2 regions of the Methylobacterium sp. TK31 genome follow, and region 1 is predicted to be linked to the other one. Evidence: predicted binding sites of a transcription regulator. Region 1 holds the regulator's gene; the other holds the start of a gene.

What was found. Region 1 encodes PhoB, which activates phosphate uptake and scavenging genes when phosphate is short. Its sites were predicted from a motif close to TGTCATNNANCTGTCAT; they were not measured.
Region 2: a site for PhoB is predicted at 13,716-13,732, ahead of ACXJY8_RS05660 (inorganic phosphate transporter). Genes of this name have one in related genera too.

Annotation. Positions count from the first base shown of each region.
Region 1 covers NZ_CM143964.1:4,672,926-4,688,729, forward strand. The annotation lists gene ACXJY8_RS21805 (BspJ family T4SS effector nucleomodulin) at 1-210, opposite strand, end outside; gene flhB (flagellar biosynthesis protein FlhB) at 210-1,271, opposite strand; gene ACXJY8_RS21815 (flagellar motor switch protein FliG) at 1,298-2,365, opposite strand; gene fliN (flagellar motor switch protein FliN) at 2,346-2,729, opposite strand; gene ACXJY8_RS21825 (hypothetical protein) at 2,836-3,156, opposite strand; gene ACXJY8_RS21830 (flagellar motor switch protein FliM) at 3,140-4,072, opposite strand; gene motA (flagellar motor stator protein MotA) at 4,075-4,947, opposite strand; gene ACXJY8_RS21840 (DUF3606 domain-containing protein) at 5,144-5,350, shown strand; gene dut (dUTP diphosphatase) at 5,361-5,852, opposite strand; gene ACXJY8_RS21850 (HpcH/HpaI aldolase/citrate lyase family protein) at 5,849-6,736, opposite strand; gene pstS (phosphate ABC transporter substrate-binding protein PstS) at 7,083-8,120, shown strand; gene pstC (phosphate ABC transporter permease subunit PstC) at 8,387-9,361, shown strand; gene pstA (phosphate ABC transporter permease PstA) at 9,413-10,306, shown strand; gene pstB (phosphate ABC transporter ATP-binding protein PstB) at 10,358-11,176, shown strand; gene phoU (phosphate signaling complex protein PhoU) at 11,278-12,003, shown strand; gene phoB (phosphate regulon transcriptional regulator PhoB) at 12,033-12,737, shown strand; gene ACXJY8_RS21885 (matrixin family metalloprotease) at 12,839-13,897, opposite strand; gene ACXJY8_RS21890 (SDR family NAD(P)-dependent oxidoreductase) at 13,985-14,797, opposite strand; gene ACXJY8_RS21895 (MFS transporter) at 14,920-15,804, opposite strand, start outside.
Region 2 covers NZ_CM143964.1:1,232,129-1,247,932, reverse strand. The annotation lists gene ACXJY8_RS05745 (RT0821/Lpp0805 family surface protein) at 169-735, opposite strand; gene pdxH (pyridoxamine 5'-phosphate oxidase) at 825-1,496, shown strand; gene ACXJY8_RS05735 (SDR family NAD(P)-dependent oxidoreductase) at 1,667-2,389, shown strand; gene ACXJY8_RS05730 (serine/threonine-protein kinase) at 2,469-3,512, shown strand; gene ACXJY8_RS05725 (NUDIX hydrolase) at 3,509-3,985, shown strand; gene ACXJY8_RS05720 (TIGR02301 family protein) at 4,033-4,446, shown strand; gene ACXJY8_RS05715 (hypothetical protein) at 4,609-4,863, shown strand; gene ACXJY8_RS05710 (dihydroorotase) at 4,953-6,290, opposite strand; gene ygfZ (CAF17-like 4Fe-4S cluster assembly/insertion protein YgfZ) at 6,405-7,256, shown strand; gene ACXJY8_RS05700 (DNA-3-methyladenine glycosylase I) at 7,306-7,941, shown strand; gene ACXJY8_RS05695 (YfbR-like 5'-deoxynucleotidase) at 7,938-8,540, shown strand; gene ACXJY8_RS05690 (tyrosine phosphatase family protein) at 8,540-9,073, shown strand; gene ACXJY8_RS05685 (exodeoxyribonuclease VII small subunit) at 9,256-9,534, shown strand; gene dxs (1-deoxy-D-xylulose-5-phosphate synthase) at 9,707-11,659, shown strand; gene ACXJY8_RS05675 (superoxide dismutase family protein) at 11,726-12,289, opposite strand; gene ACXJY8_RS05670 (hypothetical protein) at 12,621-13,208, shown strand; gene ACXJY8_RS05665 (GcrA family cell cycle regulator) at 13,299-13,532, opposite strand; gene ACXJY8_RS05660 (inorganic phosphate transporter) at 13,990-15,633, shown strand.

The DNA.
Region 1 (15,804 bases):
GAAGTAGGGCTCTGCGGAGGAGGCGACGAGATCGGCGATGTTGCCGTGGCGGGCCGCCTGCACCCAGCCGATCAGGATGCCGCCGTCGAGGAGGCAGAGTTCGGCGATGAAGTCCCGGATCGCGTTGGCGAAGACGCGCTCGGCATCGGCGAGCACGTCCGGAACATCCGTCGAAACGGCATCGGAAGAGGAGGAGAACGCCTCGGACATCAGCGGGCCTTCGAGAACAGGAAGAACAGGATCTGAGCCACTGCGCTGTAGAACTCCGCGGGAATCATCTGGTCCACCTCGACACTGTCGTACAGGGACCTTGCCAGAGGCTTGTCTTCCACGACCGCGATGCCGTTGGCCTCGGCGATTTCTCGGATTCGCAGCGCCACCAGATCCTTCCCCTTGGCGAGGACCAGGGGAGCGGGCTGCTCGTCCCGCGCATACCGGAGCGCGATGGCGTAGTGGGTCGGATTGGCGATGACCACGGTAGCCTGCTTCACGTTGGCCAGCATGCGCTTGCGGGAGCGGTCCTGCGCCAGGGAGCGCAGGCGGCCCTTCACCAGCGGATCGCCCTCGGTCTGCTTGTGCTCGTCCTTGAGGTCCTGCTTCGACATCCGCAGGGAGCGCTGCCAGCGCAGGCGCGACCAGACGAGGTCCGCCGCCACGATGACGATGGTGGCGATGCAGACGACCGAGATGAGCCGGATCGAGACGGTGAGGATGAGATCCGGGATCTGGCTCGGGTCGGAGAACATGGCACTCACGGCTTTGCTGCCCTCCGAGCGCAGGAGCAGCAGGCAGACGAGACTGATGCTTAAAAATTTAAGGACCGATTTCAGGAACTCGACCTGACCCGCTTTTCCGAAGATTCGTCCCCAGCCCGCCATCGGCGAGACGCGCGACCATTGCGGGCGGATGCGTTCGCCCACGAGGCTCGGCACGTTCTGGACGAGGGCGGAGACGAGGCCGCAGAGGCCGAGGATCAGCACGACCGGAATCAGAAAGCGCGCGGCGGCCAGCGCAGTTCCTTCCAAGATCCGGGCGACGTCCTGATTGTTCTCCAGGGCGAAGTCTCGGGGATGGTCGAGGAAGGGCGCGAGGGACTGGAGCAGCGGCCCGACCGCGTCGCGCACCACGAAGCTCAGGGCGATGAGCAGGCCGAGGATCGAGGCGAAGATCGGGGCCTCCCGGGAGAACGGGACGTCGCCCTTGTCGAGCGCCTCGCGGATCTTCCGCTCGGAGGCGGCTTCGGTCTTGCTCTCCTGATCCTCGTCTGACATCGCGAAGCCGGGTCAGGCCGCCGTCCCTAGCGGACGAGGGCCTCGACCTCGCCCCCGGAATTGATCTCCAGCTCGCCGCGCCCGGCCATCTCCAGGGCGAGGTCGGTGATGCTGCGGCGCGCCTCGGTGACGTCCTTCTGGGCCGCCGGCTCGCCGCCGTTCAGCTCGTGCTCGACCATGCGGCGCACGCGGGCGGAGAGCGCGCTCAGGATGACGCCCCGGAACTCCGCGTCGGTGCCCTTGAGGGCCAGGACCAAGCGGTCGTTCGGCACGGCGTCGAACAGGGTCGTGCGGGCCCGGGGCTGCAGCTTGACGATGTCGTCGAAGGTGAAGAGCAGCCCCTTCAGGATCTCCACCGATTTCGGGCGCGACTCGGACAGGCTGGTCAGCACCTCGTCGATCTGGGTGCGCTCCATCTTGTTGATGATGTCGGCCATCTTGGCGTGGGTGTCGGCCCCGGAATTGCGCGCGCCGTTGGCGAGCAGGTCCTCGTGCAGGGCGCGCTCGATCAGCTCGATCACGCTGTCGCCGACCGGCTTGAAGCTCAGCATCCGCCGCATCACGGTGTTGCGGGTCGGCTGGGGCAGGTGGGCCATCACCTTGGCGGCCGCCGCGGGCTTGAGGCGCGACAGGACCAGGGCCGCCGTCTGCGGGTGCTCCTTGACGAGGTAGCTCGCGATCACGCCCTCGGGCACCGTGGCCAGGCGCTCCCAGACCGAGCGCGTGGCATCGCCCCGGACATCGGCCAGGATCTCGGCGATCTGGTCGGCGGGCAGCAGGCCGGTGAGCAGCTTCTCCACCTCCGAGGCCGTGCCGACGAGGCGGCCGTCGGCGGCGAATTCGTGGGAGAACATCTCGACGATGTCGTCGAGCTGGTGGGCGCTGACGGTGCCGAGCTGGGTCGCCGAGCGCGTGATGCGCTTGATCTCCTCGGGTTCGAAATACTTCAGCAGGCGTCCGGCCGCGGGCTTGCCCATGGCGAGCAGCAGGGCCGCGACCTCGTCCACGGGGTTGAGGTGCCGGTGGACACCCTGCGTCCGGTGGGGGATCGGCACGCTCGCCACGGGTTCGTCCTCAGCCGTTCTGGCCGGCATCGGCCGGACCGACGATCTCGGTCAGGGAGACGCCGAAGCGGGAATTGTCCTCCTCCACCACCACGATCTCGCCCCGGGCCACGACCCGGCCGTTGACCGTGACGTCGACGGGCTCGCCAACCCGGTGGTCGAGGGGCACGATGGCGCCGCGCCCGAGCTTCATCAGGTTGGCCACCGGCATCGTCGCCGAGCCGAGCACCACCTGGATCAGCACCGGGATGCGCAGGATCGAATCGAGGTTGCGGCCGTCGCCGATGCGCGCGTCCGCCACCTCCGGCCCGGCCCCGACGGGGGAGACGGTCGGGAATACCGCGGCGGCGGGGGCGGCGGAGAGGTCCGCGTCGTCGAAGGGGCTGTTGCTCATCGTCCGCTCGTCAGGGGCTGCAATCGAAGGTCAGGGGAGAGTCGGCTGGCAGCGGAGGGGAAAGGATCGGGGAAAGTCGGCCGGGGCGCAAGCGGATCGGCGCGCATTAGCGGCCCTGCGTGCCGTGCGCGGCCACTTGCGTGCCGCCTGTGGCCGCGGGACCGCGCCGGACGGCCTCCAGCTCCGCCAGGATCTGGCGGGCCTCGCCCAGGCGCTCGTCGAGGTCCTCCAGGATCGCGCGGCCCTCGGTGCTGAAATTGCGCACCGCGTCGCCCGCCTGGGCCAGGGCGTGGCCGGACTGGGTCAGGATGCGGCCGTACTCGGCCTGGGTCCGGTCGAGGCGCTTCAGCTTGAGGTACATCGGCACCACGCAGGCGCTCGTCGCCACGAGGGCCACGAGGAGGATGGTGTCAACCCACGGTGTCATCGGCCCTGCCTTCCTTGTCCTGTGCGATGGCCTCGTCGACCCGCAGCACGTAGGAGCCCTGGGCCTGGCCCATGTGGCACCAGAACAGCGGCCGGTCGTTGCCCTCGAGCTTCACCCGCGTCGTGGGCGTCGCGTCCAGGCCGATGATCTGGCCGACCTTCAGGTCGGCGATCTCGCCCAGCGTCAGCAGGCGCTCCTCGAGCACCGCCCGCAGGGTCACCTCCGCCTTCTGCACCTCGCTGGCGATCTGCTGCGTCCATTTCGGGTCGCGCGCGGCGGTGTCGCCGGTGAGCACCTTCGAGAGGGCCGGGCGCATCGGGTTGATCACCGACTGGGGCAGGATGAGGAACATCTCGCCGCCGCGGTTCAGCGCCTGGATCGTGAACTTGGCCTCCACGGCCTTGTTGTTGCGCCCGCCGATCACCGCGAATTCCATCCGGGTCTCGGTCCGCTCCAGCCGGAACGGCGTCGCGGAGACGAGGGAGAACGAGGATTCCAGGGCCTTGCCGACCTGTTCGAGGATGGTCTGGGCCAGCCGGATCTCGAGACCCGAGAAGGCGCGCTCGTCCTCCACCGGCGGCTCGGCCCCGTCGGCGCCGAAGAGGGCCTCCAGCAGGGTGAAGAGGAAGTCCCGGTCGAGGCCGACGAGGATGTGGCTGTCCCATTCGGGGGCGTGGAAGATGCCCGCCACTGCGTTGTTCTCGTAGGCGTCGAGCATCTCGCCGAAGCGGCCGCTGCCGAAGCCGTGAAAGGCGAAGTAGACCGGCGAGGCGACGAGGGGCTTGAGGTTGTCCGAGCAGGCCGAGGTGAGGCGGTCGAACACCACGCTCAGCATCGGCATGCGGTCGAGGGACAGGCCCCCGGCCTCGATCAGGCGCGCCCGGATGTCGGCGGCGTTCCCGGCGGAGGAATCCATACTCAGGCGGCCTCGCGCTGTGCGCCGCCGTTGACGGTGGCGTTCTCGACCTCGTCGATGGTGGGCCGGTCGCCCAACGAGATGCCCTTGCGGCCATGCTCGACGGCGATCTGCGGCACCGCCCCGCCCATGTAGGCGATCAGGGTCTGCTTGACGATGACGTAGACGTGGTTCTGCTTCTCGCGGATGGTCTTGATCTTGATCGCGAAGGGGGCCAGCACGCCGTAGGACATGAACACCCCGAAGAATGTCCCCACGAGTGCGGCGCCGATGAGGCCGCCGAGGATCTGGGGCGACTGGTCGAGGGCGCCCATCGCCTTCACGATGCCGAGCACCGCCGCCACGATGCCGAGCGCCGGCATCGCCTCGGCCACCGTGGTCACGGCGCCGTAGGGCTTGAGGCGGTCCTTGCGGTAGCCGCTGATCTCCTCGTCCATCAGCGCCTCGATCTCGTGGGCGCGGGCGTTGCCGATCAGGATCAGGCGGGCGTAGTCGCAGATGAAGAGCACGAGGTCGGCGTTCTTGGCGACGTCCGGATAGGCCTTGAAGATCTCGGAATTGGCCGGGTCGTCGAGATGCGGCTCGACCTCGTTGCGGGGCTTGGTCTTCAGCTCGCGCATCAGGGCGTGCAGCAGGCCGAGGATCGCCAGGTAGTCCTTGCGCTTGGGCACCTTGCCGGTGAGGGCGTCCATGCTCGCCTTGCCCGAATCCACCACCGTCTTCATCGGGTTGGCCATCACGAAGGTGCCCGCCCCCATCCCCCCGATGATGACGAACTCCCAGGGCTGCCAGAGCACGACGAGGTGGCCGCCCATGGCGACGAAGCCGCCGAGCATGCAGCCGATTGCGATGACGAGGCCGATCAGAACGCCCAAGGCTCTACGCCTCCGATGGGGGTGAGAAATCCGATGCAGCGGACCTACGCAGGATCGCTTGCGCGGGGCTGGCAGGATCGCTCGCGCGGGGCCGGCAGGACAGCGGGCTTCGGGCGGGTCGGTCGGCGCGCGGCAGAATCGCACCGGCGGCCGGCCCGCGCGTTAGGGAGGGACCGATCCCTCCGCGAGACCCGCCATGAGCAGCCCCCCGACCTCCGGCAACGACCACGAGCCCGCCACCGTCAACGTCTCCGAGCCCTGGACCCTAGCCTACTGGGCCCGCCGCTTCGAGGTGCCGCGCGAGGAGGTCGAGGCCGCCGTGGCGGCGGTGGGCCACGATCCCGCGAAGGTGGCCGCGCAGCTCGGCCGGCCCTGGCCCTTCGAGGGCAGCGGCATCGTCTGAGGGCGCCCCGTCAGCGCCGTCCGGTCGAGCCGAAGCCGCCGCTGCCGCGCGTGCCGGGCTCTCCGGAGGATTCCCCCGCGCCTGAGGCGTCGCGGATGGTGAGTGCCGGCCGGGTCACGCGGCTGAAGACGAGCTGGGCGATGCGGTCGCCGGGCTCGATGCGCAGGCCGGGCCCGTCCGGGTTGCGGTTCCAGGCCGAGATCATCAGCGGGCCCTCGTAGTCGGCGTCGATCACGCCGGTGCCGTTGCCGAGGACGAGGCCCTCGCGATGGCCGAGGCCGGAGCGCGGGAAGACGAGGCCGCACCAGGCCGGGTCGCGGATCGCCAGGCCGAAGCCGGCCGGGATCAGGGCCGGCGGCCCCTGCGGCGCCAGCTCCAGGGTCGCGTCCAGGCAGGCATGGAGGTCGAGGCCCGCGGCCTGGGCCGAGCCCCAGCGGGGAAAGCCCCAGCCGGAGAGGCGCGCGTCGAGGAGGCGGATCTCGACGGCGAGGTCGGGGTTCACGCGGGCCGGGCCGCGATGGCGTCGGCCAGGGCGACGGTGCGGGCGGCCTCGGCCGCGTGCAGGCGCTCCACCATCCGGCCGTCGAGGCCGATGACGCCCCGGGCGCGGTTCTCCGGCTCGGCGAAGGCGGCCAGGATGCGCCGGGCCCAGGCGACCTCGTCCGCGCCCGGACCGAAGGCGGCGTTGGCCGGGGCGATCTGGTCGGGGTGGATCAGCATCTTGCCGTCGAAGCCGCAATCGCGCCCCTGCGCGCACTCGGCCGCGAAGCCCGTCGCATCGCGAAAATCGTTGTAGATGCCGTCGATCACGTCGATCTCGTAGGCGCGGGCGGCCGCGATCACGCTCATCAGCCAGGGCATCAGGGCCGGCCGGCCCGGCACGCCCAGGCGCAGCCGGCTGGCCTTGGCGAGGTCGTTCGGCCCGACCATCAGGCAGGCGAGGCGGGTGTCGACGTCCCGGGCCGAGCTCGCGATGTCGGCGAGGTGCAGGATCGCCATCGGGCTCTCGATCATCGCCCAGGTCCGGGTCCGGTCCGGCGCGCCGAGGCGGCGCAGGCGCGAGCCCACCGCCACCAGGGCATCGGCGCCCGTCACCTTCGGCACCACGATGGCGTCGGGCCCGGCCGGCGCGATGGCGGCGAGGTCGGCCTCGCCGTAGGGCGTCTCCAGGGCGTTGATCCGGACCACGACCTCGCGCGGGCCGAAGCCGCCCTCGGACACCGCCCGGGCGACCGCCTCCCGCGTGGCGGCCCGGGTCTCGGGCGCCACCCCGTCCTCGAGGTCGATCATCACCACGTCGGCGGGGAGCGTGCGGGCCTTCTCCAGCAGCCGCGGGTTCGACCCCGGCATCGCCAGGACGCTGCGGCGCGGGCGGATCTCGGTCATGGCGCATCCCTTGGCTGGCGGTCGGGGATCGGGCGCCGTGCGACCGCACCCGGCGGGCGAGGCCGGTTCGCTCCCGTCCGGGCCGACTCGATCCGCGGATTCGGCGATAGCCTCCCGCGTAGCGCGATTCAAGGCGTGGTCGCGGGCCGGGCGGTGCGCCGGTTCGCGTCCGGCCATCCCCGGTAAAATGCCCGGATCGCAGCCCGTCCGCCCCGCCGGGGGCGTCTGTCATCGAACTGTCGCGCAATCGTCATACCGCCTTTGTCCAAGCGACCGTATGGCGCAGTGCACAACGGCTCGGGACCTCGTTCCCGGGCCGCTGCACGCTCCCCCAGGAGACCAGCACATGAAATTCACGACCCTCGCCGCCCTCGCGGGCCTCGGCCTCGCCACCCTCGCGCCCGCCCAGGCGGCCGACATCACCGGAGCCGGCGCGACGTTCCCCTTCCCGGTCTACTCCAAGTGGGCCGAGGCCTACCGCAAGGACAGCGGCATGGGCCTGAACTACCAGTCGATCGGCTCGGGCGGCGGCATCAAGCAGATCCAGGCCAAGACCGTCGATTTCGGCGCCACCGACGCGCCGCTGAAGGGCCCCGCCCTGGAGAAGGACGGCCTCGTCCAGTTCCCCACCGTCATGGGCGGCGTCGTCACCGTGGTGAACATCCCGGGCGTCGAGCCGGGCAAGCTGAAGCTCACCGGCGAGCTCATCGCCGAGATCTATGCCGGCAAGATCGCCAAGTGGTCGGACGCCAAGATCGCCAAGCTCAACGAGGGCCTGAAGCTCCCCGACGCCAACATCACCCCGGTCTACCGCTCGGACGCCTCCGGCACGACCAACATCTTCACCACCTACCTCTCCCAGGCCTCCGAGGCCTGGAAGAAGGAGTTCGGCGCGGCCACCACGGTGAGCTGGCCCGTGGGCCAGGGCGGCAAGGGCAACGAGGGCGTCACCGCCACCGTCAAGCAGGTCCCCAACGCCATCGGCTACGTCGAGTCGGCCTACGCCAAGCAGAACAAGCTCAGCCACACCCTGATCCAGAACAAGGCCGGCAAGTTCCCGCAGCCCGACGACAAGGCCTTCCAGGCCGCCGCCGCCAGCGCCGACTGGAAGTCCGCCCCCGGCTTCGGCATCTCGCTGACCGACCAGGCCGGTGAGGGCGCCTGGCCGATCACCGCCGCGACCTTCATCCTGGTCCACAAGGACCCGGTCGACCCGGCCAAGACCGCCGACGTGCTGAAGTTCTTCGACTGGGCCTACAAGAACGGCGACAAGCTCGCCACCGACCTCGACTACGTGCCGCTGCCCGACGCCGTCGTCGGCCAGATCCACGACGCGTGGAAGGAGATCAAGGGCAAGGACGGCAAGCCCGTCCTCAACATGTGAGCCGGACCTCGCGGGCCCCGGCCCGCGAGACCCCGGGGGCGAGCCACCGCGCCCTCACGCTCCGCGACAGACGAGCCCGGCCCCGCGGCGCCGGGCTCCCCCCGCCAAGCCGCTTGGCAACGCCCTTGGCGATTCCCTTTGCAACGCCCTTGGCGATTCCCTTTGCAACGCCCTTGGCGATTCCCTTGGCAACGATCCGGTGGTCCCCTCTCGCGCCGGCGCCCGGCGCGGGGTAGGACGCCGCCCGGTGAAGAGAAGACATTCGGATGGCCGCCTTGACTGACCAGATCGCCCTGACGCGCGACCGCGCTTCGGCCCGGAAGAAGCCCGGCGGCCTCGGCGACTCGCTCTTCCGCGCGGCCTCCTACGGCGCGGCGCTCCTGGTCCTGTTCGTGCTCGCCGGCATCCTGGGCTCCATCGCCTACGGCGCCTGGCCGGCCTTCGCGGAATTCGGCTTCGGCTTCATCACCTCCAGCGCCTGGAACATCGGGCAGGAGCAGTACGGCGCCCTCGTGGCCATCGTCGGCACCCTGGCCTCGGCGGTCCTCGCCCTGCTCATCGGCGTGCCGCTCTCGCTGGGCATCGCCGTCTACCTGACGCAGCTCTGCCCCGGCTGGGCGCGCAAGCCGGTCTCGATGACCATCGAGCTCCTCGCCTCCGTGCCGAGCATCATCTACGGCATGTGGGGCCTGTTCGTGTTCGCGCCGCTCTTCGCCCGCTTCGTGCAGGTGCCGGTCTCGAACCTGGTCGAGGGCATGCCCATCGTCGGCACCCTGTTCTACGCCCGCGTCCCCTCGGGCGTCGGCATCCTCACCGCCGGCATCATCCTGGCGATCATGATCGTGCCCTTCGTGGCCTCGATCACCCGCGACATGCTCGACCAGATCCCGACCGTGCTGCGCGAGAGCGCCTACGGCATCGGCTGCACCACCTGGGAGGTGGTGCGCTACGTCCTCGTGCCCCAGGCCTCGGTCTCCATCATCGGCGCGATCATGCTCGGCCTCGGCCGGGCGCTGGGCGAGACCATGGCGGTGACCTTCGTCATCGGCAACGCCAACCGGCTCTCGGGCTCGGTCTTCGACCCGGGCTCCACCATCGCCTCGCGCATCGCCAACGAGTTCAACGAGGCCGACGGCCTGCAGCTGAATTCGCTGATGGCGCTGGGCTGCATCCTCTTCGTCATCACCTTCTTCGTCCTGATCATCGCCCGCATCCTCACCCGCCGCGCCAAGGTCGCGTGAGGCCGATCGCCTGAAGCCTCCCCCCGTTCTCCGAGACGTCAGGAACCCGTCATGGACGCTGCCAACCCCCTCGCCACCACCGCCCCGCCGGCCCGGATCAGCCGAATCCGCTCCAGCCGCCGGATCGCCGACAAGACCCTGATCCTGGCCAGCACCCTCGCGACCCTGGTCGGCATCGTCGTCCTCGGCTCGATCCTGTTCATGCTGGTGGTCGAGGGCATCAAGGGCTTCTCGCCCACCCTCTTCACCGAGCCGACGCCGGGCCCCGGCTCCGAGGGCGGCGGCATCGCCAACGCGATCCTCGGCAGCCTGGTGATGACCCTCCTGGGCATCCTGGTGGCGACCCCGGTCGGCGTGATGGCCGGCACCTTCCTGGCGGAGTACGGCCGCAACTCGAAGCTCGCCGACGTCATCCGCTTCCTCAACGACATCCTGCTCTCGGCGCCCTCGATCCTGATCGGCCTGTTCGTCTACACGCTGATGGTGCGCCCGATGGGCTCCTATTCCGGCTGGGCCGGCGCGGTGGCGCTCGCCATCATCGCCACCCCGGTCATCGTGCGCACCACCGAGGACATGCTGCGCCTCGTGCCCGCGACCCTGCGCGAGGCCGGCGCGGCGCTGGGCGCCCCGCCCTCCATCGTGATCAAGAGCATCACCTGGCGCGGCGCCAGCGCCGGCATCGTCACCGGCATCATCCTGGCGCTCGCCCGCATCGCCGGCGAGACCGCGCCGCTGCTCTTCACCGCGCTGAACAACAACAGCTGGTTCGGCGGCAACCTGATGGGCGGCATCCCGAACTTGCCCGTGATGATCTACCAGTTCGCGCTCTCGCCCTACCCGAACTGGCAGCAGCTGGCCTGGGCCGGCGCCCTGCTGATCACCGTCACGATCCTCGCCCTGTCGATCGTGGCCCGCTTCGTCATCAAGTCCGAGCGCTCGCGCTGACCTCCGGCGCGCCGCAATCCCCCGCCTTCCGACCGACAGGATCTTGAACCGATGAACGCCGCCCCCGGGATCACGTCCGCGCAGCTCACCGGACGCCACAAGGCCGACGAGACCTCTCCGGTCCGCATCGCCGTGAAGGACCTGAACTTCTACTATGGCAGCTTCCATGGCCTGAAGTCGGTGAACCTCAACTTCCACGACCGCCAGGTCACGGCGCTGATCGGCCCGTCGGGCTGCGGGAAGTCGACCCTGCTGCGCACCTTCAACCGGATCTACAGCCTGTATCCGGAGCAGCGCGCGGAGGGCGAGATCCTCCTCGACGGCCAGAACGTCCTGGATTCCCGGGTCGACCTCAACGAGCTGCGCTCGCGCATCGGCATGGTGTTCCAGAAGCCGACCCCGTTCCCGATGTCGATCTACGACAACGTCGCCTTCGGCCTGCGCCTCTACGAGAAGCTGCCCAAGGCCGACCTCGACGTGCGCGTCGAGGAATCGCTCCGCAAGGCCGCCCTCTGGGACGAGGTGAAGGACAAGCTCAAGCAGTCCGGCATGGGCCTCTCCGGCGGCCAGCAGCAGCGCCTCTGCATCGCCCGCACCGTGGCCCAGCGTCCCGAGGTGATCCTGTTCGACGAGCCGACCTCGGCCCTCGACCCGATCTCCACCGGCCGCATCGAGGAGCTGATCGAGCAGCTGCGCTCGGAATTCACGATCGTCATCGTCACGCACAACATGCAGCAGGCGGCGCGCATCTCGCAGTTCACCGCGTTCATGTATCTCGGCGAACTGGTGGAGTTCGGGCCGACGACGCGCATCTTCATGAATCCCGAGAAGCGCCAGACGCAGGACTACATCACCGGCCGCTTCGGCTGATCCTCGGCAGGTCGGAACCGACCCGTGCGGGCCGGTTCCGGCCCGCGCCAGACACCATCAGGGCGGGCACCCGACAGGAGGCCCGATCGAGGAGCACACCCATGCCCGACCACATCGTCACCTCCTACGACACCGACCTCGAGGATCTGCGCCGCTCGATCTCCGAGATGGGCGGCATCGCCGAGAAGATGATGGCCGAGGCCGGACAGGCCCTGGTGCGCCGCGACTCGGCCCTGGCCCAGGCGGTGATCGCCGCCGATGCCCGGCTCGACACCCTCCAGCGCGAGATCGAGGAGCGGGCGATCCTGCTCATCGCCCGGCGCCAGCCCCTGGCCATCGACCTGCGCGAGACGGTGACGGCGATCCGCGTCTCGAACGACATCGAGCGCATCGGCGACCTCGCCAAGAACGTCGCCAAGCGCGTGGTGGCGATCGCCGACCAGATCCAGCCGCAGAAGATCGTCATCGGCGTCCAGCACATGAGCGACCTGGTCCAGGAGCAGCTCAAGGACGTGCTCGACGCCTATACCGGCCGCGACATCAAGGCGGCCCTCCACGTCTGGGAGCGCGACGACGCCATCGACGCGCTCTACAACTCGCTCTTCCGCGAACTCCTGACCTACATGATGGAGGATCCGCGCAACATCTCGTTCTGCACGCACCTGCTGTTCGTGGCCAAGAACATCGAGCGCATCGGCGACCACACCACCAACATCGCCGAGACGATCCACTACCTCGTCACCGGCGAGAACCTCCTGGCCGAGCGCGAGCGCCCGAAGAACGACGCGTCCAACTACGCCACCGTGGACCTGCCCGGCACGGTCTGACCCCGCGCCGATCTGATCGAAAGCGCACGATGAGTACGCGTATCCTGATCGTCGAGGACGAGGAGGCCCTGACCCTCCTCCTCCGCTACAACCTCGAGGCCGAGGGCTTCGTCGTCGACTCGGCTGCCCGCGGCGACGAGGCGGACCTGCGCCTGCAGGAGCAGGTCCCCGACCTCGTCCTGCTCGACTGGATGCTGCCGGCCCTGTCGGGGATCGAGCTCTGCCGCCGCATCCGCGCCCGGCGCGAGACCGAGCGGCTGCCGGTGATCATGCTCACCGCGCGGGGCGAGGAGGGCGACCGCATCCGCGGCCTCGGCACGGGGGCGGACGACTACATCGTCAAGCCGTTCTCGGTGCCCGAGCTCCTCGCCCGGGTCCGGGCCCTGCTGCGCCGGGCCAAGCCCGCCCACGTGGCCAACCTGCTGGTGGCCGGCGACATCGAGCTCGACCGGGTCAGCCACCGCATCCGCCGGGAGGGCCGCGAGATCCATCTCGGGCCGACCGAGTTCAAGCTCCTCGAATTCCTGATGCAGAGCCCCGGCCGGGTGTTCTCCCGCGAGCAGCTCCTCGACGGGGTCTGGGGCCACGACGTCTACATCGACGAGCGGACCGTCGACGTCCATGTCGGGCGCCTGCGCAAGGCCCTGAACCGCCCGCGCCAGAGCGATCCGATCCGCACCGTGCGCGGCTCGGGCTACTCCTTCGACGAGATGTTCGAGGCGGAGGCGGAGTAGCCGACCCGGCGCCGAGCCGTGCCCGCCCTCAGGCGAACGGCCAAGCCCGCCGCTAGGCGAACGGCCAAGCCCGCCCTCAGGCGAACAGCCGAGCCCGCCGCCTAGGCGAAAAGCATCGTGTCGGTGGGGAGGTGCACGGTGAAGGCCTTGCCCTCGTCGATCCAGCCCGGGCCGGCGGCGCCGTGGTTGATGCCGGCGGCCTCCTCGGCATTGCCGGCGAAGTGGTGCTGGCCGGTCTGAGTGTTGAAGAAGCGCTCCAGGGTCACGCTCCCCGGCGCACCCGCATCCGCATAGGCCTCGAAGGCGACGCCCTCGTACTTGTAGGTCGGGGCGGTCTTGATGACCTGGTCGCGCTCCGACACGCTCGTGGTGAAGAAGTGGGCGTTCGAGGCGGTGTCGAAGAACCGGAACACGTCGACGGTGCCCGCGCCCTTGGCCGGGGCCGCCCACGGCGTGCCCTCGTAGCTGAACCAGGGCAGCGTCTGCTGGATCTGCGCCTTCTCGGCCGTGCTCGTCGTGTAGAAATGGTCGCCCGTATGGGTGTCGTAGAACCGGTACACCGCCGTGACGGCGCCCTCGGCCGGGGCGCTGGCGACGGGAGGGCTGGTGACGGTGGGGCTCGCGACGGGCGTCACGGACGCCGCCGGGACCACCGGAGCGCCGTAGAGGGCCTGGATGCCCGCGATGTCGCCCGCCCCGAGGGCGGTGATGGAGGGGTTCAGGACCGCGTTCATCACCTCGGGCTTGGCGTTGTAGTGGTCGAGGCCGAGGGCGTGGCCGATCTCGTGCAGGGCCACCACCGCGAGGTCGACGTTCTGGGTGCTGACCACCCGGGCGCCGGCGGCGTGCCAGCCCTCGCCGCTGTCGAAGGTCACGGCCGCCGACTGCATGCGCTGGCCGCTGTAGGAGTAGTTCGCGTAGCCGAGCGTGTTGCCGAGGCCGTCGATGCCCCCGAGGGTGAAGTCGATCTGCGCCGCCGCCGTGGAGGCGACCTGCTGGAAGGTGATGTTGGCGTAGGACGCCCAGGCCGCGAAGGCGCTCTGGAGGATGCCGACGAAGGAGGACGGGATCGTGCCGTCGAAGGCCCAGGTGACGATGCCGCCGCCCGTGCCCGCCGCGCCCGCGCCCCAGCGCGGTCCCTCCAGCGCATAATCCCCCATTCGCCATTCCTCCCGTCCGCGCGGGCCAGGGTCGGCGGGAGGCGTTACGAATGTCTTAACCGGCGGCCCCGCCCCCGGGGCGTATCCTCACACGATGCTGCGCACCACGCCGCCATCCACCCGGAGGGCCGCCCCGCTGGTGGCGCTGGCGGCGGGGCTGCAGATGTAGGCGACCATGCTGGCGACCTCCTCGACGGTGGCGAGGCGGCCGATCAGCGAGGTCGGGCGGTGCTCGGCGACGAAGGCCCGGCCGGCCGCGTCGAGGTCGACCGCGCCGCCCGTACCCCCGTCCTGCCCCTGGGCCATGCTCTTCATGAACTCGGCGACGCCCTCGGACAGGGTCGGGCCGGGCAGCACGCTGTTCACGGTGACGCCGCTGCCCGCCACGGTCTCGGCGAGGCCCCGGGCCACCGCGAGCTGGGCCGTCTTCGTCATCCCGTAATGGACCATCTCCACCGGGATGTTCACGCCGGATTCGCTGGAGATGAAGACCACCCGGCCCCAGCCGCGCTCGACCATGCCGGGGGTGTAGGCCCGGGACAGGCGCACGCCGCTCATCACGTTGGTGTCGAAGAACCGGTGCCAGTCCTCGTCCGGGATCTCGAAGAAGGGCTTCGGCTCGAAGATGCCGGTGTTGTTCACCAGGATGTCGACGTCCGGCAGTCCGGCGACCACCCGGGCCGCCCCGTCCGGGTTGGCGACGTCGCCGGGCGCCCCGATGAAGCCGGCATGGCCGGTCTCGCGCTTCAGGCGCTCCACGGCGTCGCGGACGCGGTCCTGGGTGCGCCCGTTGATGGCCACGTTCGCCCCGAGCTCGCCCAGGGCCTTGGCAATGGCGTAGCCGATTCCGCTGGTGGAGCCGCTGACGAGGGCGCGCTTGCCGGACAGGTCGAGATGCATGGGATCGTCCTTCGTGAGGGCCCGGCCCCCGTGCGGCCTCTGCCCGCCCGCGGGCCGGGCCACGGGTGGCCTTCGTCCGGTTCAACGCGCGGGACGGGCGCTGGTGCGATCGGCGCGGCCGCTCAGCCCCGCGGGCTGCGCCGCAGGACGCTGGCCACCGCGCCGAGGCTCGCGAGGCCGACGGCGCACCACAGGGTGGCGGCCACCGGACCGGCCGGCGCGCCGCCCTGGTGCAGGCCGAAGATCACCGCCACCAGGGCGGCGCCGAAGGACTGGCCGGTGAGGCGGGCGGTCGACTGCATGCCGCTCGCCCCGCCGCTGCGCTCGCGCGGGGCGCTCGTGATGATGACCTTGTTGTTGGGCGACTGGAACAGCCCGAAGCCGAGGCCGCACAGGGTCAGGCGCCAGGCGATGTCGAGGTGGGACGCGCCCGGCGGCAGCAGGGCGACCGCCGTCAGGCCGCAGGCCATCAGGCCGAGGCCGGCGCCGCCGAGGAGGCCCGGCGCGTAGCGGTCGGCGAGGCGCCCGGAGATCGGGGCCATCAGGGCGATCGCGATGGGCCAGGGCGTCATCAGGAAGCCGGTCTGCGTCTCGGACAGGCGCAGCACGTCCTGGAAATAGAAGGGCAGGGCGACGTAGGCCATCATCTGCGCGCCGAAGGAGGCGATCGAGCTCACCATCGACAGGGCGAAGGCGGGGATCCGCAGGAGGTCGACCGGCAGGAGCGGCCGCGCCATCCGGGTCTGGGTCCAGACGAAGACCGCCCCCACCGCCACCGCCGCGCCGATCTCGGCCAGCGCCACGCCCCGGCTCGCCGGGTCGCCGAGCCCGTCGACGCCGATGATGAGGAGCCCGAAGGTGAGGGCGTTGAGGACGGCGCTGCGGATGTCGAAGCGCCCGCCGCTGCGGGGCGTCACCGGCAGGGTGCGGGCCCCCACCGTGAGGGCGATCAGGCCCACCGGCAGGTTGACGAGGAACAGCCAGGGCCAGGTCGCCACGGAGAGGAT
Region 2 (15,804 bases), 1.6 Mb from region 1:
GCCTGGAGACGGGCACGGGCCCGGCCCCTTCGGATTCGTCTGTCATGTGGACGGCCTGTTGCTTCTCTGCAACGGTCTCGCGCGAGAATTCGCTGCGATTGGCGCGGCGTCAACGCTTCTGTTCGCACTGCGATCCGAACGGACCCGAAACCGCCCCCGGCGATGGCCTCAGGAGGCCGCCTTCGCGGCCCGCACCCGGGTCAGGGTCCAGTCCCCGCCGGAGGGCTTGCAGCCGGTACCGCGCACGAAGCGGCTGCCCGCCGGCGAGATCACCGAGGCGAGAAAGTCGCGGCAGACGAGATCATTGGCGACGTAGGGCAGGCCGGTGGGATTCACCGAGCCGCGCAGGGTCGTCTCCGGGTTGTCCCACTTCACGGGGCGGCCGTTGCCCTGCGGATCGAGGGCCACCGCCAGGGCTGCGTTGGCGCGCCGCCAATCCTCGGCGCCGAGGTCGTTCCCGAAGCCGAGCGGGCGCTTGTCGATGCTGCCCGTGCTGGTCGGCTCGTCGGGCAGCGCCGGGCTCGCCGGGTCGCCGCGCTTGGCCGCCTGCGCGACGGTGCCGGACGCCGCTGCGGTCTCCTCCGCCTGGAAGGTGATGATCGGCAGCCCGCAGCCGCCGAGGCCGAACAGCAGGCCGAGGCCGACGGCCTGCGCGGCGCGCTGCGGCACGGTCCTCGACCGGCGACGGACACGAATTTCTGGGACGGCCTGGGCTTTACAGTCGCGCCGACGCATTACACCTGATCTCAAACGACGTGTTGGGCCGAAAACGTTCGTGTCCCACGTCGGTGCCCCCGACCCGGATCTCACCACAGGATTACGCCTTGGAACGGTTAAGGATCGATGATCCCGCGTCCCGGAGCTCTGCCGGGGACGCCCTCGGGCCGGACGGCGACTTCACCCGCGCTGCCGATCCCTGGGCGCTGTTCGCGGCCTGGATGGCGGAGGCCGAGGCCTCGGAACCCAACGATGCCAACGCGATGGCACTGGCCACGGCCGGGGCCGACGGCCTGCCGGACGTGCGCGTGGTGCTGCTGAAGGGCGTCGATGCGCGCGGATTCGTGTTCTACACCAACGTCGATTCCGCCAAGGGCGAGGAACTGCGCGCGAATCCGCAGGCCGCCCTGGTGCTGCACTGGAAGAGTCTGCGCCGGCAGGTCCGCGCCCGCGGCCCGGTGAGCCGCGTCACGGCGGAGGAGGCGGATGCCTATTTCGCCAGCCGCGCGCGCAACAGCCGCCTCGGCGCCCATGCGAGCCGCCAGTCGCGTCCCCTGGCCGACCGGGCGACCCTGGAGCGCGAGGTCGCGGCCCTGGCCGAGCGCTACGGCGAGGGCCCGGTGCCGCGCCCGGAGAACTGGACTGGCTTTCGCATCGCCCCGGTCTCGATCGAGTTCTGGCAGGACGGTCCCTTCCGCCTGCACGACCGGGTCCGCTTCACCCGCGACGGCGGTCCCTCCGACGGCGGCGCCTGGCGCGGGGCGCGGCTCTATCCGTGACGCCCGCGCCGCCGTGCTGCGTCGCGGGATGACCCTGGATTTTAGGACCCGCGCCGCTTAGACCTGAGCGTGGCGCGGGGGTTTCTCGGCGGCACGGCGGTCTCGCCGGCCGGAGGCCTCCCGATCCTGAAGGAACGGTCTTGGCCTCATCCAACGAACGCCGGCGCATCATGCTGCTCACGGGGGCGAGCCGTGGCATCGGCCACGCCACCGTCAAACGGTTCTCGGCCGCCGGCTGGCGGGTGATCACCTGCTCGCGCCACGCCTTTCCGGAGAACTGCCCCTGGGAGATGGGGCCGGAGGATCACCTCCAGGTCGACCTCTCCGATCCGCAGGATACCCTGCGGGGCATCGAGGAGGTGGCCGGACGCCTCGCCGCCGAGGGCGGCCTCCTGCACGCGCTGGTCAACAATGCCGGCATCTCGCCCAAGGGGCCGCAGGGCGAGCGCCTCGGTGCCATCGCCACCGATTTCGGAGCCTGGCAGCGGGTGTTCCAGGTCAACCTGTTCGCCCCCCTGCTCCTGGCCCGCGGCCTCTGCGAGGAGCTGACCCGGGCCAAGGGCTCCATCGTCAACGTCACGTCGATCGCGGGCTCGCGCGTGCATCCGTTCGCGGGTGCCGCCTACGGCACCTCCAAGGCGGCCCTGGCCGGCCTGACCCGGGAGATGGCGAGCGATTTCGGGCCCCTCGGCGTCCGCGTGAACGCGATCTCGCCCGGCGAGATCGACACCGCGATCCTGTCGCCGGGCACGGACAAGATCGTGGCCGGAATTCCGCAGCGCCGGCTCGGCACCCCCGACGAGGTCGCCAAGGCGATCTACTTCCTGTGCACCGAGGCCTCCTCCTACGTGAACGGTGCCGAACTGCACATCAACGGCGGCCAGCATGTCTGACCGGGGGGCGCGCCGCGCGCTTCTCACCGGGCTCCTGGGATCCGCGATCGCTGCGGCCCCCGCCTGCGCGGAGCCGTCGGTGACGATCCTCGACCTGCCGTTCCGGGCCCGGGCGCTCCGGGGGCCGGGCAGCGAGGTCGCGATCGCGGTGGCGACCTCCGGCCTGCTGCCCCTCGCCCGGCCCCGCAGCGCCGATCCGGCCGCGGTCGAGCCGGAAGCGCCGATCGCCGTGGTCTGGGGCGATGCCGGCGGCGCGGCCCTCAGCCTCGTCGAGGGGCAGGTGACCACCACCCTGCTCGGTGCCGAGGCGGTGGAGGGGCTGGCGGCCGCCGAGACCCCGCGCGGCGCCCTGCCCGGCTCCCGGCGCGCCGTCTCCGGCCCCTTGAGCGCGCATCTGGCGAACCCCGTGCCGGCCCTGGCCGGCGGCCCCGAGCAGGCCGGAAGCCTCGTCCTCCGCGAGCGCCAGCCCGTGGCGATGGGAGGCGACCCGAAGCCCGTGCCGGTGGCGACCACCACGCTCACCCCCGCTCCCGACACGGCCTTCGCCCTGCGCCGGCCCCGGATCGGGCGTCTGGACGGCAGGCCCGTCGTCCTCGCCGTCACCGTCGCCCCCACCGGCGGGGCCGCCCTCGCCCTGTACGGCAAGGCCGAGGCGGGGACGGACTGGACGCTGCTGGCGCGCAGCCCCGAGCAGGCCCCCGGCCCGGGCGGCCAGCCCCTGAAGCCGGCCGCGCTGGCGGATTTCTCCGGGACCGGCCGGCCGCAGGTCGCGGCCGTGGCGGCTCCCGACGGCGCCGGCCGGCTGCAGGTCTGGACCCCCGAGGCCGGCGCCCTGCGTCTCGCCCGGGAGATGCCGGGCTACACCAACGTCTCCCCCGGGGAGGGCGAGGCCGATCTCGCGGCCCTGGTCGAGCCGGAGCGCGAGGGCGCCCCCGACCTCGCCCTGCCGATCGCCGACCGGAGCGCCGTGGCGATCCTCTCCCTCAAGGAGGGCATCCGGGAGCGCGCGCGGGCCGCCCTGCCCGGTCTGGCCGCCTTCGGCCTCGCCAGCCTCGGCCGGGGCCCGGCGACCCGCCTCCTCGTCGGCCTCGCCGACGGGCGCATCGCCGTGGTGACGCCGTGAGCGGCGCCGATCCGGAGGCGGCCGAGTCCCGCCTGTTCCCGACGCGGCCCTTCGTCGGCACCTCGATCGCGGTCCTGCGCGACGACCGCGTGCTCCTCGCCGCCCGCGCCAACGAGCCGATGCGCGGCGTCTGGACCCTTCCGGGCGGCCTCGTCGAGGCGGGCGAGCCCCTGGCCGAGGCGGCCCTGCGCGAATTGCAGGAGGAGGTCGGGCTGTCGGCCGAGGTGGTCGGCGTGCTCAGCCCCACCGAGATCATCCTGCGCGACCCCGAGGGCCGCGTGCGCCATCACTACGTCGTCCATCCCCACGCCGCCCTCTGGCGCGGCGGCGAGCCGGAGGCCGGCCCGGAAGCCCTGGGCGTCCGCTGGGCCACCCTCGCCGAGATCGAGACTCTGGCGACCACCCCCGGCCTCGCCGATACCGTCCGCGAGGCCTTCGCCCGGGCCGCCCGTCGCATGGAGCCGGCGGCGTGAGGGGTCGCGGTGCGGGACTCGCGGTCGCATCCGGCCTGGCCGTGCTGATGGCCCTGCCGGATTCCGGCTTCGCACAGCAATCCCGGGGCGGCTCGACCCGGGCGGCCCCGAAGCCGGCCGAGAAGGAGAAGGAGCCGCCGCCCCCGCCCGAGCCGCCGCCGGCGCCCTACGATCGGGACCTGCTCCGCCTCTCGGAGGTCATCGGCTCGCTGGCCTTCCTGCGCGAGCTCTGCGCCGCACCGGATGCCGCCGAATGGCCGGCCCGGATGAAGGCCCTGATGGAGGCCGAGGGCGTGACCCCGAGCCGGCGCGACCGCCTCGCCGGCGCCTACAATCGCGGCTACCGCGGCTACAGCCTGACCTACCGGGTCTGCACCCCCGCCGCGACCGAGGCGGCCGCCCGCTACGTGGCCGAGGGCGAGCGCCTGTCGCATGCCCTGGCGAGCCGGTTCGGCGGGTAGTGATGCCGGTCCGCCACAGGGTGCGGGCGGTACGCGAAAACGAAGAATTTGAGCGCCCGCGTTAACCGCTTCGCAATTCCTGGCTTTGCGATCTCCACCGATCGCCCTATCCTCATGGTTACTCGCCGGGGTCGTTCACCGGCGCAAACGATGATGTGGCCCATGCACATGGATACGGTCTCCGCGCCCTTCGAAGCGGATCTCGACGACAAGCGCGTCGCCCTGGGCTACGTCTCGGAAGCCTTCGCGGAAGGCTGTCTCGACGGTCTCGACGGCGACTGCATGGCCCAGGCCGCCCTGTTCGCGGCCTTCCAGGAACTGGTCACCACCTACGGCGAGGAAGCCACCGCCCGCTACGCCGAGGGCTTCCCGGACCGCATCCGCGGCGGCGCCTTCACCACCAGCCCGCAGCATTGACGACACCGCCCGTCGACCGCTGCGGCGCGACGGTGTGACGACCACGGGGCAGGCGCCGGGCGCCTGCCCTTTTTGCTGCGCGACGGCGATCAGGCCGGCAGCAGGGCCTCTTCGAACAGCACCGCCTCGCCGCGGGACGGCGCGGTGAGCGCTCCCTCCCACATCACGCTGTGGCCGCGCACCAGGGTGCCCACCGGCCAGCCCGTCACGGTGACGCCGTCATAGGGCGTCCAGCCGCATTTCGAGGCGATCCAGTCGTTGCGGATGGTCTCGCGGCGCTTCAGATCCACCACCGTCACGTCCGCGTCGTAGCCCACCGCCAGCCGGCCCTTCCGGGCGATGCCGAACAGGCGCTTCGGGCCGGCGCTGGTGAGGTCGACGAACCGGGCGAGCGACAGCCGGCCCGCCGCGACGTGGTCGAGCATGATCGGCACCAGGGTCTGAACCCCGGTCATGCCCGAGGGGGAATCCGGGTAGGGCTTGGCCTTCTCCTCCAGGAGGTGCGGCGCGTGGTCGGAGCCGAGGATGTCGGCGACGCCCTGGGACAGCCCGTGCCAGATGCCGTCGCGATGGTCGGCGCCGCGCACCGGCGGGTTCATCTGCACCAGCGTGCCGAGGCGGGCATAGGCCTCGTCGCCGTCGAGGGTGAGGTGGTGCGGCGTCACCTCGCAGGTCGCGACGTCCTTCGCCTCGGCGAGGTAGGCCATCTCCTCCTTCGTCGAGATGTGCAGGATGTGGATGCGGGCACCCGTGGCCCGGGCGATGCGCACGAGGCGCTGCGTCGCCTTCAGGGCCGCCTCGGGCGAGCGCCAGACCGGGTGCGAGGACGGATCGCCCGGCACCCGCCGGTCCTTCTGCGCCCGCAGCATCGGCTCGTCCTCGGCGTGGAAGGCGGCGCGCCGGCGGGTCCGCTTCAGGATTTCGGTGACGCCGGCATCGTCCTCCACCAGCAGCGAGCCCGTGGAGGAGCCGACGAAGACCTTGATGCCGGCCGCGCCCGGCAGGCGCTCGAGCTCGGGAACGAGGTGTGCGTTCTCATGGGTGCCGCCGACCCAGAACGCGAAGTCGCAATGCATCCGGTGGTGCGCCCGGGCGACCTTGTCGGCCAGGGCCTCGGCGCTGGTGGTGAGCGGGTTGGTGTTCGGCATCTCGAACACCGTGGTCACGCCGCCCATGACGGCGGCGCGCGAGCCGGATTCCAGATCTTCCTTGTGGTCGAGCCCCGGCTCGCGGAAATGCACCTGGCTGTCGATGACGCCCGGCAGCAGGTGCAGGCCGGTGCAGTCGCGCCGCTCCGCGGCTTGCACCGCCGCGAGGTCGCCGATGGCCGCGATACGCCCGGCGCGGATGCCAAGATCGGCGCGGTGCGCGCCGTCCTGGTTCACCACGGTGCCGCCGGTCAGAAGGAGGTCGAAGGGCTGGTCCATTCCGAATCTCCTGGGGCCGTCCACGTTCCGGACGCGCATTGAGACGGGGTCGCGGGCGGCTTATGTCAGGCCCGGACGGGGCGCAATGCCGCTGCCGCTCGTGAAGGAGTCGCCATGCCGATCGCCCTGCTGCCGGACCGCGCCGTCGTCACCCTCTCGGGCGAGGAGGCCACGAGCTTCCTGCAGGGCGTGGTGACCTGCAACGTCGAGACCCTGGAACCCGGCGAGGCGCGTCTCGGCGCCCTGCTCACCCCCCAGGGCAAGATCCTGTTCGACTTCCTCGTCGCCCGCACCTCGGAGGGCTTCCAGCTCGATGCCGCCGCCGAGCGCGCGCCCGATCTCGCCAAGCGCCTCGGACTCTATCGTCTGCGGGCCAAGGTGACGATCGCCCTCGACCCCACCCTCGGCGTCGCGGCCGCCTGGGACGGCGCCGAGACCGCGGCCGATGTCACCCGCCTGCGCGACGGCCGCCTCGCGGCGCTGGGCGAGCGCCTGATCTTCCGGCTCGGCGCCTTCTCGGCGGACGCGACGGAGGCCGACTACCACGCCCACCGCATCGCCCTCGGCATCCCGGAGGGCGGGCGCGACTTCCCCTGGTCCGATGCCTTCCCGCACGAGGCCCTGATGGACCAGCTCGGCGGCGTCGATTTCTGCAAGGGCTGCTATGTCGGCCAGGAGGTGGTCTCGCGCATGCAGCATCGCGGGACGGCCAGGACCCGAATCGTCCCGCTGGTCGCGGTCTCGGACGAGCCGCTGCGGACCGGGACCGAGATCACCGCCGGGCAGCGCGCGCTCGGCACGGTCGGCAGCGTGGCGGGCGGGCGCGCCCTCGGCACCCTGCGCCTCGATCGCCTGGCCGACGCGCTGGCGGCCGGCGAGCCCCTGCGGGCGGGCGCGGTTCCGGTCGGCGTCGAGAAGCCGGCCTTCGCGACCTTCGCCTTCCCCGAGGCGGCGCCGGCCGGCTGAGCGCGCCCCGCGATCGACGCCGCCGCCGCGCCCGGCTAAACCCTCGCCGATGCTCACCGATGCCTCCGGTCTGATTCACCACCCCGACGGCTGCGCCCGCTGCTGGTGGGCCGGGCTCGACCCCGTCTACGTCGCCTACCACGACACCGAATGGGGCGTGCCGGAGCGGGACGGCCGCGCCCTCTACGAGAAGCTGATCCTGGACGGCTTCCAGGCCGGCCTGTCCTGGATCACCATCCTGCGCCGCCGCGAGGGGTTCCGCCGCGCCTTCGCGGGCTTCGATCCCGAGGCGATCGCGCGCTTCACCGAACCCGACATCGACCGGCTGATGCAGGATACCGGCATCATCCGGAACCGGGCCAAGATCGTCGGCACCATCGCGGGGGCCCGGGCCTATCTCGGCATCGAGGCGCGCGGGACGGGCTTCTCCGCATTCCTCTGGGATTTTGTCGATGGCACGCCGATCCAGGGTACGGCGCGGGACCGTCGCGGCATCGCCACCGAAACCGAGATCTCGAGAAAGCTGTCCAAGGCCTTGAAGGCGGAGGGATTCTCGTTCTGCGGGCCGACCATCGTCCACGCCTTCATGCAGGCGGTCGGCCTCGTCAACGATCACCTCCGCGGCTGCCACCGGCACGGGCCCTGCGCCGCCCTCGGCAACCGCGCCGGCGGGAGCCCGGCATGAGCGTCGACCGTGGCCGCGCCTGGCAGCGGATGCTGTCGGGACGGCGCCTCGACCTCCTCGACCCGGCCCCCCGCGACATCGAGATCGCCGACATCGCGCATGGGCTCGCCCGCGTCGCCCGTTGGAACGGGCAGACGGCCGGGCCGCACGTCTTCTCCGTGGCCCAGCACGCTTTGCTTGTGGAGGCCATCGGCCGGACGCAGTCCCCGGACTCGACCGGTGCCGACTGCCTCGAATTGCTGCTGCACGACGCGCCCGAATACGTCATCGGCGACATCATCTCGCCCTTCAAGGCGGCGATCGGCGATTCCTACAAGGCGGTGGAGCGCCGGCTTCTGACCGCCATCCGCCAGCGCTTCGGCCTCGCCGAGCCGGGCGCGGACCTGTCCGCCCTGGTCAAGCGGGCCGACGGCATCGCCGCCTATCACGAGGCGACGCGCCTGGCCGGGTTCTCCGGCGGGGAGGCCGATGCGATCTTCGGCGCCTGCGGTGCCCTCGCTCCCGAGGCCGAGGCGTTGCTGGCGCCCTGGCCCACCGCCGTGGCGCAGGCCCGCTTCCTCGCCCGCTTCCATGCCCTCGCGCAGCCGGATCCCGCCTGATGCCGCATCTCCAGGTCTGCCCCCTGTCCCGCCTGCCCGAGACCCTGGACGTGTCCGGCGCGACCCACCTGATGACCCTGATGAAGGTGGGCACCGCGATCGCCCGGCCGGAGGGAATTGCGGAGGGGCGCCACTGCGTCGTCGAGGTCAGCGACATCGTCGCCCCGATGGACGGCCACGTCACGCCGGGCGAGGCCCATATCGCCCAAATCCTCGCTTTCGCCCGGGCCTGGGACCGGTCGAAGCCCCTGCTGATCCACTGCTACGCCGGGATCAGCCGCTCGACCGCGGCGGCCTACATCGCCGCCTGCGCCCTGGCACCGGCGCGCGACGAGGCCGAGATCGCCCGGTCCCTGCGGGCGGCGGCCCCGTCGGCGACGCCCAATGCCCTGTTCGTCGCCCTCGCCGACCGCATGCTGGGCCGGGACGGACGCATGGTCGCGGCGATCGCGGAGATCGGACGTGGAGCCGAGGCCTTCGAGGGGAAACCGTTCCGCCTGGAGCTCGCACCCGACCTTCAGGTCGTCGCCTAGGTCTCTGACAGAAAAGCGGTCTCAGCGATGTCGGCGGCGCTTGCGACCCGTGCGAAGGCGGGGGCGCCGGAGGTGTGGCGCAAACGCCGCCCCGGACGACGAAACGACGATCCCCGGGCCGGATCGGGTTGTCGGCTTCCGGGCCGGAGGCTTAGACCGTCAGAATCACGGGGTAGTTTAGAATGAGTGTCACGCGACCCGCCGTTGCGTCGACGTCCGGAGCGGACGAGGCAGCCCTCGACCTGCCCTTCGAGAAGGCCTTGGAGCAGCTCGAAGACATCGTGCGCCGCCTGGAGAAGGGGGATGTCCCCCTCGACGAGTCGGTGGCGATCTACGAGCGGGGCGAGGCGCTGAAGCGCCATTGCGAAGGCCTGCTCCAGAAGGCCGAGGCCCGCATTCAGAAGATCACCCTGGGTGCGGACGGCAAGGCGGCAGGGGTCGCGCCGCTCGACGTCGACTAGGGAGCGTTCCCGCTCCCGAACGAAATACTCCATTGGCGGCAAGCGATTGCGCGCATGTTTTCCCTCCGGGCGTGAGGTTGGTTCGGTGTCACGGCAAGAAACCTCGCAAGACAAGATTCCGCAGGCGTCCGGTCCTGGGGGGTCGGTGAGTTCGTCGGAGGCGACGGCGATCCTGGACGGTCTGGCGGAGCCTTCGGCGCTGCGGCTGTTGCCGGAGAGCGAGCTGCAGGCGGTGGCCGATGCGGTGCGCACCGAGATGATCGACGCGGTCTCGGTCACGGGCGGGCATCTTGGCTCCGGGCTCGGCGTGGTCGAGCTCACGGTGGCGCTGCACCACGTGTTCGACACCCCCGACGACCGCATCGTCTGGGACGTCGGCCACCAGGCCTACCCGCACAAGATCCTCACCGGCCGGCGCGACCGCATCCGGACGCTGCGCCAGCCCGACGGCCTGTCGGGCTTCACCAAGCGCTCGGAGAGCGTCTACGACCCCTTCGGGGCGGCCCATTCCTCCACCTCGATCTCGGCGGCGCTCGGCATGGCCGTGGCGCGCGACCTCGACGAGGCCTCGGCCCGGGCGCAGGGCGGGCCGGCGGGCAAGCGCCGCAACATGATCGCGGTGATCGGCGACGGCTCGATGTCGGCGGGCATGGCCTACGAGGCGATGAACAACGCCGGCGCGCTGAAATCCCGCCTCATCGTCATCCTCAACGACAACGACATGTCGATCGCGCCCCCGGTGGGGGCGATGTCGGCCTACTTCGCGCGCCTGGCCTCGGGCGGCACCTACCAGTCCCTGCGCGAGACCGCCAAGCAGCTGGGCCGGCTCCTGCCCAAGGGCCTCTACCAGCGCGCGGCCGCGGCCGAGGAATACGCCCGCTCCCTGGTGGTGGGCTCGGGCACGATGTTCGAGGAGATGGGCTTCCACTATGTCGGGCCCGTCGACGGGCACAATCTCGACCACCTGCTGCCGGTGCTCAAGAACGTGCGCGACTCCGAGCAGGGCCCGATCCTGCTGCACGTCGTCACCCAGAAGGGCAAGGGCTACGCGCCGGCCGAGGCCAGCGCCGACCGCTACCACGGCGTGGTCAAGTTCGACGTGCTCTCCGGCGTCCAGGCCAAGGCCAAGCCGAACGCGCCGGCCTACACGCGGGTGTTCGGCGAGAGCCTGATCAAGGCCGCGGACGCCGACGACAAGGTGGTGGCGATCACGGCGGCGATGCCGGGGGGCACGGGCATCGACCTGTTCGGCAAGGCGCATCCCGAGCGCACCTTCGATGTCGGCATCGCCGAGCAGCACGCGGTGACCTTCGCGGGCGGGCTGGCCACGGAAGGCTACAAGCCGTTCGTGGCGATCTACTCGACCTTCCTGCAGCGGGCCTACGACCAGGTCGTGCACGACGTGGCGCTGCAGAACCTGCCCGTGCGCTTCTGCCTGGACCGGGCCGGCCTGGTGGGGGCGGACGGGGCGACGCATGCGGGCGCCTTCGACCTGGCCTATCTGTGCTGCCTGCCGAACATGACGGTGATGGCGGCCTCGGACGAGGCGGAGCTGGTGCACATGGTGGCGACGTGCCACGCGCACGACACGGGCCCGATCGCGCTGCGCTACCCGCGCGGCGAGGGGGTGGGCGTGGACCTGCCCGAGCGGGGCTCGGTGCTGCCGATCGGCCGGGGCCGGATGGTGCGGGCGCCGGAGGGCGCGCGGGTGGCGCTGCTGAGCCTGGGCACGCGCCTGTCGGAGGCGCTGAAGGCGGCCGACGCGCTGGAGGCGGAGGGGATCGCCGTGAGCGTGGCGGATGCGCGCTTTGCCAAGCCGTTGGACGAGGCGCTGATCCTGGATCTCGCCGCGCGCCACGAGGTGCTGGTGACGCTGGAGGAGGGCTCGGTGGGGGGCTTCGGCGCCATGGTGCTGCACCTGCTGGCCGAGCGGGGGGCGCTGGATGCGGGCCGGGTCCGGGTGCGCACGCTGACGCTGCCCGACAGCTACCAGGACCACAACACGCCCGACGCCATGTACGCCGAGGCCGGCCTCGACGCCGCCGGCATCCTCAAGACCGTCAAGGACGCCCTGCCCGAACGGAAGGCGCGCGGCGCCAAGCTCGTCAGCGTCGTCCAGAAGTAGAACCGACTGGAAGCCTCCCGCGGAGCCGAAGGCCCCGCGGGAGAGCGCTGCAGAACTACCGCAGGCCTACTTGATCACCGCGCAGGCGATGCGGGCACCGGCGCCGCCGATGGGCTGGGTGGTGTGATCGTCCTCGTTGGCGTGGATGATCAGGGCCGAGCCGTCGCCGTCCTTGAGGGCGCCCTCGCCGGTCAGCGGCGTCTCGCTCGACACCTCCGCGTTCACCGAGCCGTCGGCATTGGCGAAGACGTTGGGCAGGTCGCCCTCGTCGGGACCTTCCGGGTTCAACAGGCCGTGCTTGCTCTGGTCGTGATTCACGTGGGCCTTCGACTTCTCGAACTTCGCGGTGTCCGAGCAGTCGCCCACGGCGTGGAAATGGATGCCGTGCCAGCCCGGGGGCAGGCCGCCGGGCTGGATCGTCACGCGCATCACGAGGGAACTCGCGCCGTCGCGGATCATGATCTTGCCGATGGTCTCGCCCTTCCCGTTCTGGATCGGGCTCTCGAAGGTCTGCGGGGCCGCGGGCGGCGGCGCCTCGGCGGGCGCGGCCGGGGCGGGCTGCGCGAGGGCAGTCTGGGCGGCGAAGGCCGTGCTCGCCACGAGGGCGAGGACCGACGGAAGTCGTCTCATGAAATGGCTCTCCTCTCCACGCCGGGTACGCCTGTGGAGCGTCAACGAAGATGGTCCCGGGGCGATCCACGGCAATGCCGGGGATGCGCGACCTTTCCCATGCCGGGGGCGGCGAGGCCAGACGGCGCGACCCGGGTTCGGCGCGAATGCCTGTGTCCGGCGGCACGCCGATGCTTGCGCCGCGTGGACGAACTCTTAAGGTTTCGCTAAGTTTCGCCTGACGAGGCCGGTGCTCGACCCTGATTCGCCAAGTCTCTCCCGGTGGATGGGCTCAAGATCCTGACCCGGCATCGACAGTGATCGCAGCATGAAGACGCGTTGGGAGGTTCCCATGACGTTCACCGTCCCTCGCCGCCTCGGGTTCCTCGCTCTCGTGATCGGTGTCCTGCCGACCCTGGCCCTGTCGGAGACATCGTCCACGGCCGGGCGGACATGGACTGATCCGCCGGCCCGCAGCGCCGCCGAGACCAAGCCCGCGCCGGCGCCAGCGGCGTCCCCGGACCCGTCCAGCGAGGCTTCCAAGGCGGCCCCCGTCGAGGCGAAGCGCCCGACGCGCGCGGTGGTCCGGGCGTCCAGGACCGCGCGCCGGTATACCGAAGCACGCGTGCGGGTCACGCACCCTGCGGCGTCTTCCTCGGCGCCGCGCCGTCAGGCCGTGCGGACGGTCGCGCGCGCCCCGGCCGTCCGGCGCGTCGCCCAGCGGCCGGCCCCCTACGCGGCGCGGCCGCCGGTGGTTCGCTACAGCTACGGCGTCGTTCCGGACTCCACCGGGCCGTTCGTCTACGAGGACGACCGGGCGCGCCGGATCCGGCAGGCCCAGGAGGCCGGCTACCTCGTGGTGCGGTCCCGCAGCATCGAGTTCCCCGACGGCCGGCGCCTGCGCACCTACCGCCCCTACGAGGAGGAGAGCGACGACTGAGGGGCCGAGCGGCCTCCGGGCGTCGCGCACGAAAAAACCCCGCCGGGGCTACCGGCGGGGTTCGGGTCGGATCGGGTGCGGAGCGGTGGATCAGCGCAGGCGGCCCGGCCGGGCGGGCTCGAACACGATGCGGCGGTGGAAGGCGCACCAGCTCTTGCCGTCCGGCGCCGGGGCGCCGCAGCAGACGGCGCGGTCGTTGGGCTCGCCGATGATGAATTTACACACGAAGGCACCGGACTGCGCGAACGGCACCCGCAGCTCGGCGGAGGGCTCGGCGATGGCATCGGCCTCGCCGACCTGTGACATGCGGACAAGCTGGTTCATGGATCGGATGACTCGCGGACTGGCTTTCGCGGGCAAGGCCCTGCGGATTCTGACGGATCGGGAGCGCGTCGCCTTCCGGAGGGCCTCTCCCCTGCATGGACTCAGCGGGCGGCCCGCGAACATGAATGGGGAGACTTGCGGACCCTGAGCGGGTCGAAAGCGCGGCCGAACCGGACGCGACAGCGTCATGATGCTGTTATATCTGGGGTTTGCCCCTCGGCAAACAAGTGCTGACGCATGTGTGTGTTGCAACGCACAGCTTTCCGGCCGCTCCGCGCAAGGCGTCGCGGGCAGGACCGGACCCGTCACGAAGCAGCGCATCGTTTCATCCCGGGCCGCGGCGAAGAATCGGGCGCTGTCATCGTCCTGTGACGGGACCGTCATAGCAGCGGAGCGTGCCGGGCGTCGCGGCGGGATCACCCCGCCCGCGCGATCGCCCCGCCGAGGGAGCCGACCCATGGCCGATGCGATCGCCCCCGGACTTCGCGCCGCGTCGCCCGAGGCCGGATCGGGGCGCCGCCCCGGCCCGAACCTCGACGGCGGCATCCATGTCGCGGGCCTCGTCGCCTTCGCGGTGGTCCTCCTCGGCGGGCTCGCCTATGCCGGATACAGCCTGATCCACGACATGAACGCGGTCGGCGAGACGCCGCTGGCGATCGGCGCCTTCGCCCTCCTGGCCCTGGCGCTGCTCATCGCCCTGGCCTTCGAGTTCGTGAACGGCTTCCACGACACCGCCAACGCGGTGGCGACGGTGATCTACACCCACGCGCTGCCGCCGGTGGTGGCGGTGATCTGGTCCGGCGCCTTCAACTTCCTCGGGGTGATGCTGTCCTCCGGCGCGGTGGCCTACGCCATCGTCACCCTGCTGCCGGTGGAGCTGATCCTGCAGGTCGGCTCGGCCGCCGGCTACGCGATGATCTTCTCGCTGCTGATCGCCGCGATCCTGTGGAACCTCGGCACCTGGGCGCTCGGCCTGCCGAACTCCTCCTCCCACGCGCTCATCGGCTCGGTGATCGGCGTCGGCCTCGCCAACCAGCTGATGGCGCCCGCGGGCCAGGGCACCTCCGGCGTCGAGTGGGGGCAGGCGGTGAAGGTGCTGGAGGGGCTGCTGTTCTCGCCCGTCCTCGGCTTCGTCCTGGCAGCCCTGCTGCTGCTCGCCATGAAGGCGGTGGTCAAGCGCCGGGACCTCTACGAGGCTCCCCGGGGCGAGGCCCCGCCCCCGCTCTGGATCCGCGGCCTCCTCATCCTCACCTGCACCCTGGTGTCGTTCTTCCACGGCGGCAACGACGGCCAGAAGGGCATGGGCCTGATCATGCTGATCCTGATCGGCGCCGCCCCCACCGCCTATGCCCTGAACCGGACCATGTCGGACGACACGACCCCGGCCTTCGTGCAGCAATCGAAGGACGCCAGCGCGGTGTTCGCCGCCCGGGCCGGGACCGCGCCGCGTCCCGACGCGGCGGCTGCCCGCGGCCAGGTCAGCGAGGCCCTGCGCACGAAGGCGCTGAACAGCCCCGCCGTCTACGCGGCGCTGGCCGCCCTCTCGGACGACATCGCCGCCTCGGTGCAGCGCCACGGTGCGATCCGCCAGGTGCCGGCCGCCGCGACCCCGAACCTGCGCAACGACATGTACCTCGCCGCCGACGCGGTGCGGCTGCTGCCGGCCGCCGGCGCCGGCCTCCCGGAGGCCGAGGGCAAGACCCTCAAGGCCTACGAGGGCCTGCTCAACGACGGCACCCGCTACATCCCGACCTGGGTGAAGGTCTGCGTCGCCCTCGCCCTCGGGCTCGGCACCATGGTCGGCTGGAAGCGCATCGTCGTCACGGTGGGCGAGCGGATCGGCAAGACCCACCTCACCTACGCCCAGGGCGCCTCGGCCGAGATGGTGGCCGCCGGCACCATCGGGCTCGCCGAACTCTACGGCCTGCCCGTCTCCACCACCCACATCCTGTCGAGCGGTGTCGCCGGCACCATGGCGGCCAACGGCTCGGGCCTGCAGGTCGCTACCGTGCGCAACATGGCCCTCGCCTGGGTGCTCACCCTGCCGGCCGCCATCACCCTGGCGGGCGGCCTGTTCTTCATCCTGCGGCACGTCTTCTGATCGGCAGGGCCTTCTTCCGACAGGAGTAAGGGGCGTCGCCCGACGGGAAAGGCATCCCCTCGTCCTTGCGGAGAGCGACCGGGGACGGGGGGACGGCCCCCGGTCCGTGGCGGCCGGCGGAGCCGGCTTCGCCGAGGCGCTGCCCTACAGACCCCCTGCCCCGCCGAATCC